Regions from separate parts of the Bradyrhizobium sp. BWC-3-1 genome, predicted to be linked through region 3. Evidence: predicted binding sites of a transcription regulator. Region 3 holds the regulator's gene; each other region holds the start of a gene.
The links. Region 3 encodes PhoB, which activates phosphate uptake and scavenging genes when phosphate is short. Its sites were predicted from a motif close to TGTCATNNANCTGTCAT; they were not measured.
Positions count from the first base shown of each region.

Region 1: RX329_RS25565 (RNA degradosome polyphosphate kinase) is a predicted target of PhoB. The motif match lies at 2,558-2,574, and genes of this name have one in related genera.
Region 2: phnC (phosphonate ABC transporter ATP-binding protein) is a predicted target of PhoB. The motif match lies at 2,117-2,133, and genes of this name have one in related genera.

Region 1 is NZ_CP136625.1:5,236,412-5,240,486, forward strand. Features, by position in the region: gene purM (phosphoribosylformylglycinamidine cyclo-ligase) at 1-1,051, opposite strand, end outside; gene RX329_RS25555 (CDP-alcohol phosphatidyltransferase family protein) at 1,207-1,749, shown strand; gene RX329_RS25560 (DnaA ATPase domain-containing protein) at 1,842-2,519, shown strand; gene RX329_RS25565 (RNA degradosome polyphosphate kinase) at 2,648-4,075, shown strand, end outside.
Region 2 is NZ_CP136625.1:746,388-750,462, reverse strand. Features, by position in the region: gene phnE (phosphonate ABC transporter, permease protein PhnE) at 1-121, opposite strand, end outside; gene phnD (phosphonate ABC transporter substrate-binding protein) at 198-1,133, opposite strand; gene phnC (phosphonate ABC transporter ATP-binding protein) at 1,197-2,006, opposite strand; gene RX329_RS03580 (chloramphenicol acetyltransferase) at 2,190-2,849, shown strand; gene RX329_RS03575 (alpha-D-ribose 1-methylphosphonate 5-triphosphate diphosphatase) at 2,846-4,039, shown strand; gene RX329_RS03570 (DUF1045 domain-containing protein) at 4,058-4,075, shown strand, end outside.
Region 3 is NZ_CP136625.1:8,463,612-8,467,686, reverse strand. Features, by position in the region: gene pstA (phosphate ABC transporter permease PstA) at 1-204, shown strand, start outside; gene pstB (phosphate ABC transporter ATP-binding protein PstB) at 201-1,022, shown strand; gene phoU (phosphate signaling complex protein PhoU) at 1,033-1,749, shown strand; gene phoB (phosphate regulon transcriptional regulator PhoB) at 1,772-2,479, shown strand; gene RX329_RS40470 (GcrA family cell cycle regulator) at 2,717-3,229, opposite strand; gene RX329_RS40465 (aspartate aminotransferase family protein) at 3,685-4,075, shown strand, end outside.

The DNA.
Region 1 (4,075 bases), 3.2 Mb from region 3:
CGTTATAGACGACGCGGTGCTCGCCCTCGGCCGGGATCACGCTGCCGAGCTGTGCCACGGTCTCACCGGCGTCAGTGAAGATCTCCACGACCTCTTCGACCTTGTCCGGCTCGACAATCGCGATCATGCCGATCCCACAATTGAAGGTCCGCAGCATTTCGAGCTCGGCGATGCCGGCCTGCGCGGCCAGCCATTTGAACACCGGCAGCACTGGCAGGCGCGCCAGATCGATACCGACGCCGAGATGCTTCGGCAGCACGCGCGGAATGTTGTCGGTGAAGCCGCCGCCGGTGATGTGGGCAAGCCCCTTCACCGCGCCGGTCTCGCGGATCGCGCGCAGGCAGGATTTGACGTAGAGACGCGTCGGCGTCAGCAACGCGCCGCCGAGCGTCATGACGGGCGCAAACGGCGCCTGCGCCCCGAAGCCGAGGCCGGATTGTTCCACGATCTTGCGCACCAGCGAGAAACCGTTGGAGTGCACGCCCGACGAAGCGAGCCCGATCACGGCATCGCCGGCGGCGATGTCCTTGCGCGGCAAGAGCGTGCCCCGCTCCGCGGCGCCGACGGCAAAGCCGCCGAGGTCGTAGTCGCCGTCTTTGTAGAGGCCGGGCATCTCGGCCGTCTCGCCACCGATCAGGGCGCAGCCGGATTCGCGGCAGCCTTCGGCGACACCGGCGACGATCGACGCGGTCGCCTCCGGATCGAGCTTCCCGCAGGCAAAATAGTCGAGGAAGAACAGCGGCTCGGCGCCCTGCACCACGAGGTCGTTGACACTCATGGCGACGAGGTCGATGCCGATCCCGCCATGCAGGCCGGTCTCGATCGCGATCTTGACCTTGGTGCCGACGCCATCGGTCGCGGCCACCAGGATGGGATCCTTGAAACCGGCCGCCTTGAGATCGAACAGGCCGCCGAATCCGCCGATTTCGGCGTCGGCGCCGGGCCGTGCGGTGGCGCGCACCATCGGCTTGATCAGGTCGACCAAGCGGTTGCCCGCATCGATATCGACGCCTGAATCGGCGTAAGTGAGGCCGTTTTTGCGGTCGGTCATGCCCGATTTCCAGTGGGTTTGCGGCTGGTTACGTCGAATTCCGGGGACGCGCAATGGCTCGCATGGCGCGCCGCCGTATACTATGTAGAGATATCAACCGGTTCAGCCTCCAAAGGGCCGAATTCGAGGTCAGGCCGGGTGCCGGGAAGCGCCGTGTGAGTATACCGAACATCATTACTTTGGGCCGCATCATGCTGGTCCCGATCATCGTCTGGGCCATCGTGTCGAGCCAAATGGAGGTGGCGTTCGCCGTATTCCTGATCGCCGGTATCAGCGACGCGGTCGACGGCTTCCTTGCCAAGCGTTTCAACATGACGAGCGAGCTCGGCGCCTTGCTCGACCCGCTCGCCGACAAGGCGCTGCTGGTCTCGATCTACATGGCGCTCGGCATCTGGGGCGCGATTCCGCGCTGGATCGTCATCCTGGTGGTCTCGCGCGACATCATGATCGTCGCCGCCGTGATCATATCGTGGCTGTTCGACCGACCTGTGGAGATGAAGCCCTCAAAGGTATCCAAGCTCAACACTGTGGCCCAAGTGGCGTTCGCGGCGCTGGTGCTGGCCGCCCTCGCCTTCGGCTTCAAACCCGGTCCTTATGATATAATCCTGATGGGCCTCGTCACGGTCTTCACGCTCTCCTCCGTGTCGCTCTATCTTGTCGAATGGTTGCGGCACATGAGCACGATCGAGGCCAAGTGAGTTGGGAGCGGCCCCGTAAAAGGCCAACTCCCGCTCGATGAGGTCGCATCTCGTCAAACGAAGCCGGCACGCCGGCACGGAGCAAAGCAAGCGTGCCAGGCCGCGTTCATCCCCGACAGTTGGCGTTTTCGCTTCCGCATGCGGAGAGCCTGAGCCGGGACAATTTCCTCGAAGGCCCCGTCAACGCCGCCGGTCTTGCCCTCATCGACGCCTGGCCGGAATGGCCGAACCGAATCATGTGGCTGGCCGGCCCGGAAGGAAGCGGCAAGAGCCATCTCGCCGCGATCTGGGCCGAGGCTTCAGGCGCCCGCTCGACCACGGCCAATGGGCTGACCGCCGAGGCCGTCCCGGCTGCGCTCGCCACCGGCGCGCTGGTGGTCGAGGATCCCAAAGCCAGGGAATTCGACGAGCGCGCCCTGTTCCATCTGATGAATCTGGCCCGCGAGGACGGCGCCTACGTCCTCTTCACCGGACGCGAGGTGCCCGCGTCTCTCGAGATCGAGCTCGCCGACCTGCGCTCGCGGCTCCGCGCCGTCCCCGTTGTCTCGCTGCTGCCGCCCGACGACCAGCTCTTCCGCGGCCTGATCGTCAAGTTCTGCGCCGACCGCCAGCTCGCGGTGGACGAGAGCGTGGTCAGCTACCTCGCCACTCGCCTGGAGCGGTCCTCGGCCGCCGCCCGACGGGCTGTGGACCTGCTGGACAGCGAGGCCTTGCGCCTCGGCCGCCCCGTCACCCGGGCCCTGGCGGCCGAGCTGCTCCGGGATGTCTGACCAAGGCGGGTTGACGCGGCCGGGCGGCGGAACATCAATGTCATCGAAACGTCATCGCTCTAACACATGCTCCCGCGGGTTTTGCGCGTAAGTCGCAAATTGGGGCGAACTGGATGGACCGACTTCTGATGGATTCTGCGCAAGCTGTTGAAGTTAAAGAAAAAGCCCCGGAAGCCGAAGGCCCGCCGGCGATCGCATCGAGCCCCGAGCGGTTCATCAATCGCGAGCTTTCCTGGCTGCACTTCAACCGCCGCGTCCTGGAGGAATCGGTCAATCCCAGCCACCCCATGCTGGAGAGGGTGCGATTCCTGTCGATTTCAGCGAATAACCTCGACGAGTTCTTCATGGTCCGCGTCGCCGGCATCAAGGCCCAGGTGCGCGAGGGTATTGCTGAGCGCAGCCCCGACGGTCTGACCCCGTCCGAGCAGCTCGCGCTCATCAACCGGACCGTCTCGCAGCTTGCCTCCGACCAGCAGGCAATCTGGCGCGACCTGCGCGGCACGCTCGCCGACGAGGGTATCGTGCTGGTCGAGGGCAAGGAGGTCACCAAGGCGGAACGAACCTGGGTCGAGGACTACTTCCTCAGCAACGTGTTCCCGCTGCTGACGCCGCTCGCGATCGACCCGGCCCACCCCTTCCCGTTCATTCCGAGCCTCGGCTTCACCATCGCGCTCCAGCTCACGCGCGCCGCCGACGGCAAGCAGATGAACGCGCTGATCCGCATGCCCGGCAAGATCGACCGCTTCATCCGTCTGCCGGCTGACGGCAAGGTCGTCCGGCTGATCTCGCTGGAGCAGGCCACCGCGCTGTTCATCAACCGCCTGTTCCCCGGCTACAATCTTCACGGCCAGGGCGCCTTCCGCGTCCTCCGCGACTCCGAACTCGAAATCGAGGAAGAGGCCGAGGATCTCGTCCGCCTGTTCGAGACCGCGCTGAAGCGCCGCCGCCGCGGTTCGGTGATCCGACTCGAGATCGACGCCAAGATGCCGGAGCAGCTGCGCAGTTTCGTGCAGCACGCGCTGTCGACCGCCGACGACGAGGTGTTCCTGGTCGATGGCGTGCTCGCCATGAACGAGCTCTCGCAGCTCACCCGCCTTGACCGGCCCGATCTCGAATTCACCCCTTACGTGCCGCGCCATCCCGAGCGCGTGCGCGAGCAAGGCGGCGACATCTTCGCTGCGATCCGGCAGAAGGACCTCGTCGTCCATCACCCCTACGAATCCTTCGACGTCGTGGTGCAGTTTCTCCAGCAGGCGACGCGCGACCCCGACGTCGTCGCCATCAAGCAGACGCTCTACCGCACCTCCAGCAACTCGCCGATCGTGCGCGCGCTCGTGGAAGCCGCCGAAGCCGGCAAATCCGTCACCGCGCTGATCGAGCTGAAGGCCCGCTTCGACGAGGAGGCCAACATCCGCTGGGCGCGCGACCTCGAACGCGCCGGCGTGCAGGTCGTCTACGGCTTCCTCGAACTGAAGACCCACGCGAAACTCTCGATGGTGGTGCGGCGCGAGGGCGGCAGCCTCACGACCTACGTCCACACCGGCACCGGCAATTAC
Region 2 (4,075 bases), 1.1 Mb from region 3:
CTGCGGCGAAGATCACGGCTCCAGACAGGATTCGGAGCCGCTTGCGCGCCACCGCCTGGCGATAGCCGGCGTTGAGCACGGCGAGCTGCTGCTCGGGGAGAATCGAAACCGCGACGGTCATCTGATCAGGAAAGGTGGTCGATCAAAGAGAAAGAGCCGGGTCCATCGACCCGGCTCCAGTGGCATCGTCCCGAAACTCAGGACGCCTTCTTCTTACGCAGCGCATCGACGAACTTGATCAGCTCGATCGTGCCATCCCAATCCTTGCTGGTCGCGGGATGAAAACCTTTCTTCTGGCCGTCCTGTAGGCGGTCGAAGGCAGCCTTGTCCTTGGCCGGCGCGTCGAAGAACGCCTTCGCGATGGCGGCCTTGGCCTCTTCCGGCAGGTCGGAATTGTAGGCATACGGACCGTTGATGATCGGCGCCGACTTGTGGATGATGCGGAAATCGTCCTTTTTCATCGCCGAGCCGTCGGCATTCTTCAGCATGCCCTTGGTCAACATCTGCGCCAATGTCGAATCGTCGTCGCTGGTCCACTGGTTGGCGGCGACGTCGACGGTGCCCTGCGCCAGTGCCAGGATCGCGTTCTCATGGCTGCCGGTGAAGACGACCTTGCTGAAATAGGTGTCGGCGTCCGCGATGCCCATCTTGTCGAGCTCGAAGCGCGGCACGTTGTTGCCGGAGGTCGAGTTCGGATCGACCAGGCCGAGGTTCTTGCCCTTGAGCTGATCGATGCTCTTGTAGGGGCTGCTCGCCTTGACGAAGAACACCGAGTAATAACCGGTGGAGCCGTCGGAGTTGATGTCGTTGGCGAAGGCGTCGGTCTTGACGCCGGTCAGGCGGGCGCGAGCGAACGAAGCCGAGCCATAGCTCGCGATGTGGATGTTGCCGGCACGCTGGCCTTCGATCACGGCAGCGTAGTCGTTGGCGATGCGCAGCGTGACTTTCACGCCCAATTCCCTGGAGAGATAGCTCATGAACGGCGCCCAGCGCTCGGTCACGCCCGAGGCGTTTTCCGCCGGAATGACCGCGAAGGTCAGCTCGGGATATTTGGCTTTCCAGTCTTCGGCGGAGGCCGAAGTCGTCAACGCGAGCGCGGCGGCGCCGGCGAGAATCAATCTGCGAGTAATCATGATAGCCTCTTCATTGGTTGAGGTCGGTTGACGCAAAATTGGTAAGTCCTGATGCGGCGCAGCTCAGGCGGCGGCCGCCGTTCCAAGCGCCGGAATGCCCTGTCGCACCGGTGCAGGCGTGCCGCCCATGACTTCGGCGGCTTCGAGATCGTAGAGCTCGCGCGCAACGTGCTCGGTCAACTCGGCCGGCGCGCCGTCGAACACCACGCGACCCTGCGCCATGCCGATCAGGCGGTCGCAATAGCTGCGCGCCAGGTCGAGCGAATGCAGATTGCAGAGCACGGTGATGCCGAAATGCTTGTTGATGCGCAAAAGCGCATCCATCACGATCTTGGTGTTGCGCGGATCGAGCGAGGCGATCGGCTCGTCGGCAAGGATGATGTCGGGCTGCTGCACCAGCGCGCGGGCGATCGCGACACGCTGCTGCTGGCCGCCGGAGAGCTGGTCGGCGCGCTGGGCTGCGAGTGGGGCGATGTCGAACTGCTCGAGCGCGGACATCGCCAGCGCCTTGTCCTGCTCGGGCCAGCTCTGCGACAGCGAGCGCCAGGCCGGCATCGTCGCGAGCCGTCCCATAAGAACGTTGGTGAGAGCATCGAGCCGGCCGACCAGATTGAACTGCTGAAAGATCATCGCCGAGCGCGCCCGCCACTGCCGCAGCTCCTTGCCGCGTAGCGCGGTGACGTCGAGACCGTCGAACAGGATGCGACCCTGCGAAGGGGTCGCGAGACGGTTGATGGTCCGCAGCAGGGTCGACTTGCCGGCGCCGGACCGTCCGATCACGCCGACGAAGCCGCCGGGAGAGACTTGAAACGAGGCGTCGTCCACCGCGGCTTTCACGCCGAAGCGACACGTCAGACCTTCAACCACCAGCATGCAGGGCTCCAGAGTAGCTGGGACCCACCGCTAACGCCGGCGCTTGACACTTGTGTGACACGGACGTTGCGATGCGGCGATCCTACACACCTCATCCCCTGTTCATCCCCTGTCATCGCGCCGTCATGACATTGTCATCAAGCCGCTCGAAGAGAAACACTCGCCCTCTCGTTCGGATACAACATGGCCGCCAAAGCTCTTTCGCTCCAGCCGACTGTCGATTCCTCGGCGAAGCTGCACGACACCAGGCTTGGGGCCTACACAGAGGTCGGCGCCCGCACGATGCTGCACGAAGTGACGATGGGCGATTACTCCTATGTCGTGAACGACGCCCAGATCACCTACACCACCATCGGAAAATTCTGCTCGATCGCGGCGATGACGCGGATCAATCCGGGCAATCACCCGATGCACCGCGCCACGCAGGCGCATTTCACCTATCGTTCGAGCGCCTATTTCGAAGGCGGGAGCGACGACACCGAGTTCTTCGACTGGCGGCGCCAGCATCACGTCCATATCGGCCATGACGTCTGGATCGGCCATGGCGCGATCGTGCTGCCGGGCCGCAACGTCGGCACCGGCGCGGTGATCGCGGCCGGCGCCATCGTCACCAAGGACGTGCCGGCCTACACCATCGTTGCCGGCAATCCGGCGCGCATCGTTCGCCGGCGGTTCTCGGAAGAGGTTGCGGGGCGGCTTGCGAGGCTCGCTTGGTGGGACTGGGATCACGACAAGTTGCGTGAAGCCCTGCCCAATTTCCGCAAGCTCGGGATTGAGGATTTCCTCACGGCATACGAAGCAGGGGCACCCTCTTCTGCCAGCAAACGAAGCGCGGTCGCGTGACAGACATATTCCTCGAGGGCGGGCGGGCCCTGATCGGCTCCGAGTTCGCCGAAACGTCGCTTCTCGTGTCCGGAACGGACATCGCAGAGATCAATGCCTCGCGCAGCCGGGCGCGGCTGGCGATCAACGCGCGCGATCTGCTGGTCCTGCCGGGCATCGTCGATCTGCATGGCGATGCCTTCGAGCGACAGATGATGCCGCGCGCCGGGGTCGATTTCCCGATCGACGTCGCGCTCGCCGACAGCGACCGCCAGGCGATCAGCAACGGCATCACCACGGTTTTTCACGCCACGACCTGTTCGTGGGAGCCGGGCCTGCGCAGAGCCGGCAATGCGCGCAGCCTGATGGAGGCGATCGAACGGCAGCGCCCGCAATTCGCCGCCGACACCCGCTTTCACCTGCGCCACGAGACCTACAATCTCGACGCCGAAACCGAGATCAGCCAATGGCTCACTGAGGGCCGCGTCGACCTGTTCGCCTTCAACGACCACATGGACGGCACGGTTGGGGACATGGCCAAGCCGCGCAAGCGCAATCGCATGGTGGAGCGCACCGGCCTGTCGAGCGAGGAATTCGACCGGCTGGTCGGACACATAATGTCCCGCGCCGCGGATGTGCCGGCTTCCGTGTCACGGCTGGCCGCGACGGCCCGCGCCGCCGACGTGCGGATGCTCTCGCACGATGATGCGACGCCCGCGATGCGCGAAGGCTTTCGCGCCATGGGCGTGGCGATTGCGGAGTTTCCGATCAACGAGGAGACAGCGCGGGCGGCAGCAAGCCACGGTGACGCCATCGTCTACGGCGCGCCGAACGTCGTGCGCGGAGGCAGCCACACGGGCTGGACCAGGGCATCCGACATGATCGCCAAAGGGCTCTGCTCGGTTCTGGCCTCGGACTACTACTATCCCGCGCAGCTGCTCGCTGCGTTCCGGCTCGCCGCCGATGGCGTGCTGCCGCTGACCGAGGCCTGGAATCTGGTCTCCGCCGCGCCCGCGCGCGCGACCGGTCTTGCAGATCGCGGCGTGCTCGCGGAAGGCCGGCGCGCGGACATTCTGCTGGTCGACGACAGCATGCCGCTGCGGCCGCGGCTGATCGCCGTGATATCAGGCGGCAAGCTCGTGCATCTCACCGAGGCGACGCGGTTGCTTGGCATGCCAGCTACCCCGCGCCAAGCTGTCGCCGCGGCATAAACCCGCTATGCTCGGACGATGACGAGTTTCCCCCGC
Region 3 (4,075 bases):
TTCACCGCGCTATCGAACCAGTTCTTCAGCCTCGGCCTGAACAAGACGATGGCGAACCTGCCTGTGACCATCAACAACTTCGTGCAGAGCCCCTATGCCTATTGGAAGCAGTTGGCCTGGAGCGGGGCGCTGCTCATCACCCTGACCGTTCTTGCCCTTAATATTTTCGCGCGCATCCTTGGCGCCGAGAGGACCGCAAAATGAGTGATCTTTCCGTGTCGATGAGCGCGTCCGGTGGACTGCCGCATGCGGCGGTGCTGCCCGAGGCGCCTCCCAAGGTGACCGTGCGTAACCTGAACTTCTATTACGGCGAGCACCATGCGCTGAAGAACATCAACCTGACGCTCGGCGCCAACCGCGTTACGGCGTTCATCGGTCCGTCGGGCTGCGGCAAGTCGACCCTGCTGCGCATCTTCAACCGGATGTACGACCTCTATCCCGGCCAGCGCGCCACCGGTCAGCTCATGCTCGATCAGACCAACATTCTCGACCCCAGGCTGGACCTCAATTTGCTGCGCGCCCGCGTCGGCATGGTGTTCCAGAAGCCGACGCCGTTCCCGATGACGATCTACGAGAACATCGCGTTCGGCATCCGTCTCTATGAGAAGATCTCGAAGTCCGAGATGGACGGCCGCGTCGAGAAGGCGCTGCGCGGCGGCGCGCTGTGGAACGAGGTCAAGGACAAGCTCAACGCCTCCGGCCTGTCGCTCTCCGGCGGCCAGCAGCAGCGCCTCTGCATCGCCCGCACCGTCGCGGTGAGGCCCGAGGTGATTCTGTTCGACGAACCCTGTTCGGCGCTCGACCCGATCTCGACCGCCAAGGTCGAGGAGCTGATCCAGGAGCTGTCCGAGGATTACACGATTGCGATCGTCACCCACAACATGCAGCAGGCGGCGCGCGTCTCCGACAAGACCGCCTTCATGTATCTCGGCGAGCTGATAGAGTTCGACGACACCAGCAAGATCTTCACGTCGCCGTCCGATCGGCGCACGCAGGATTACATCACCGGCCGGTTCGGCTAGGAGACGCGACATGGGTTCTGAACATACCGCAAAGGCCTTCGACACCGACCTCCAGGAACTCACTCGCCTGGTCGCCGAGATGGGCGGCATCGCCGAGCGCATGATCGTCGAGTCCGTCGACGCGCTGATCCGCCGCGACGTCCCGCTCGGCCAGCGCGTCGTCGCCATCGACACCGAGCTCGACGCGCTGCAGAAGCGCATCGAGGAGCGTGCGGTGCTCACCATCGCCCGCCGCCAGCCGATGGCGGTCGATCTGCGCGAGATCGTCGGCGCCATGCGCGTCGCGACCGATCTCGAGCGCATCGGCGACCTCGCCAAGAACATGGGCAAGCGGGTTGCGGCGCTGGAGACGGACTTCCATCCGCTCAAGCTGTTCCGCGGCCTCGAGCACATGACCGACCTCGTGCAGCAGCAGGTCAAGTCGGTGCTGGACGCCTATGCCGCGCATGATTTGCCGGCGGCGATGGCGGTGTGGAAGGGCGACGAGGAAGTCGACGCCATCTGCACCTCGCTGTTCCGCGAACTCCTCACCTACATGATGGAGGATCCGCGCAATATCTCGTTCTGCATCCATTTGATGTTCTGCGCCAAGAACATCGAGCGGATCGGCGACCACGCCACCAATATCGCCGAGACCGTGTTCTACATGATCGAGGGCCAGGCGATCACCGACAAGCGGCCGAAGGGCGACATGACGACCTTTGCCAACACGGTACCGAACACCTGAAGATTTAAGGAGCGACGACCCGATGGGCGCACGCATTATGGTGGTTGAGGACGAGGAAGCCCTGACCGAGCTTCTCCGCTACAACCTCGAAGGCGACGGCTATGACGTCGAGACGGTGATGCGCGGCGACGACGCCGACACCCGCCTCAAGGAGCACATCCCCGATCTGATCGTGCTCGACTGGATGCTGCCGGGCCTGTCAGGCATCGAATTGTGTCGGCGGCTTCGCACCCGTCCCGAGACCAAGCAGCTCCCGATCATCATGCTCACCGCGCGCGGCGAGGAGAGCGAGCGGGTGCGGGGTCTTGCGACCGGCGCCGACGATTACATCGTCAAGCCGTTCTCGGTGCCGGAGCTGCTGGCGCGCGTGAAAGGCCTGCTGCGGCGCGCGAGCCCGGAGCGCCTCGCCACCGTCCTTGCTTTTGGCGACATCGAGCTCGACCGTGACAAGCGCCGCGTGGCGCGCTCGGGCCGGCCGATCGATCTCGGTCCGACCGAATATCGCCTGCTGGAGTTCTTCCTGGAGCACCCGGGACGGGTGTTCTCGCGCGAACAGCTGCTCGACAGCGTCTGGGGCCGCGACATCTATATCGACGAGCGCACCGTCGACGTGCATATCGGCCGCCTGCGCAAGCTGCTCAATCTCGGCCGCGAGCAGGACCCGATCCGCACCGTCCGCGGCGCCGGCTACGCGCTGGATGATCGGTTTGCCAAGGCAGAGCAGGTGTAGGGTTGCAGGCTTGTTTGTTGGCGAGCTGTCCCTGCATTCTCAGCCGTCGTCCCGGACAAGCGAGCGAAGCGAGCGCTGATCCGGGCCCATAACCACCGAACGTGGTTTGGCGAAGACTCGGAGTGACCCCTTCCGCACGATTATTGCGTGCTCGGAGTATGGGTCCCGGCCCCCTGTGCGCAATTGCGCACTAGGCCGGGACGACACTGAAATTGTTGAACTGTCTTCGCGTGACGACTAACGGGGACCCGGCTTTACCGGTGCGCGGCGCCGATCCGACGCCGGCTGGTACGCAACGCGCGAGTGCTGAGCGCAATAGGGCAGTCCGGACAGCGCCCTTCCACCGCAGAAGAAGAAGTCCGGGCTCGAGGGATCGCCGACCGGCCAGTGGCAGGTCGCCTCGTTCAATTCCAGCAGCGACAGCCGCTGGCTCATCGGCACCACGTTGTCATAGGTGACCGGATCCGGCTCAGCCTCCACCTCGAAGGCCTGCGCCAGCGCGGTGTTGCCGCGCGAGATCGGGCGGCTCACCCGCATCATGTGCTGCGCGGGGCGCGCCTTGCGCGGCCGCGGCGCTGCCGATGATGGGCTCTTGGCGCGGCCCGAAAGGCCGAGCCTGTGCACTTTGCCGATCACGGCATTGCGGGTCACATTGCCGAGCTCCGCCGCGATCTGGCTGGCCGAAAGTCCGGCCTCCCAGAGCTTTTTCAGCTGCTCGACGCGATCATCGGACCAGGTCAAAACCGTCATTGCACCCTTTCCCTCGCTGCGCGCCAGCCATCCTGGGGCCTCGCAGCGAATGCCTAAGCCTTCAAAAACCCGTGCCGCCAGAATCCCTTAAGGCTCGCCGGGCGCGTCTTGAACGCCCGAACGTTTACGCCGGTACATAAGGACTTAAAGATCAGAACCACTGCACGAGATGTCGTATCTGACAATCCAAACGCTACAATATGGCGTGACTCCCGCGCAAGAGTCCGCCGACTCGCTTCCACATGTTCCGTGGCCAAATCCCGCAAAATCGGCACCGCAAGACTACGGATTCAGCGTTTCGCGAGGCTTTCCGGGCGGCATTGACACCCGTTTCACCAGGCCTAAGATAGTCGCACGTGCCGCCCTCAAGAGGCGGCACGTTTCGTTTTCCGGGCCGGTCGATGGTGCGTTGCGCAATGCACGCTCACTCCGTCCGCAACATTCAAGTGACCATCATGACTAACAGCGCAGCGCCGCATTTGCTCCCCGTTTTCGCCAGGTCCGACCTTGGTTTCGAGCGTGGCGAAGGCTGCTGGCTGATCGCGACCAATGGCGAGCGCTATCTCGATTTCACCTCCGGGGTGGCGGTGAATGCGCTCGGCCATGCCCATCCGGCGCTGGTCGCGGCGTTGCAGGAGCAGGCCACCAAGCTCTGGCACATGTCGAACCTGTTCCAGAGCCCGGACGGCGAAAAGCTCGCCGCGCGCCTGTGCAATGAAAGCTTCGCGGACTTCGTGTTCTTCTGCAATTCCGGCGCCGAAGCGCTGGAATGCGTGATCAAGGTCGTGCGCCGTTATCACGCCGCAAAGGGTCATCCCGACCGCTATCGCATGATCACCTTCGAAG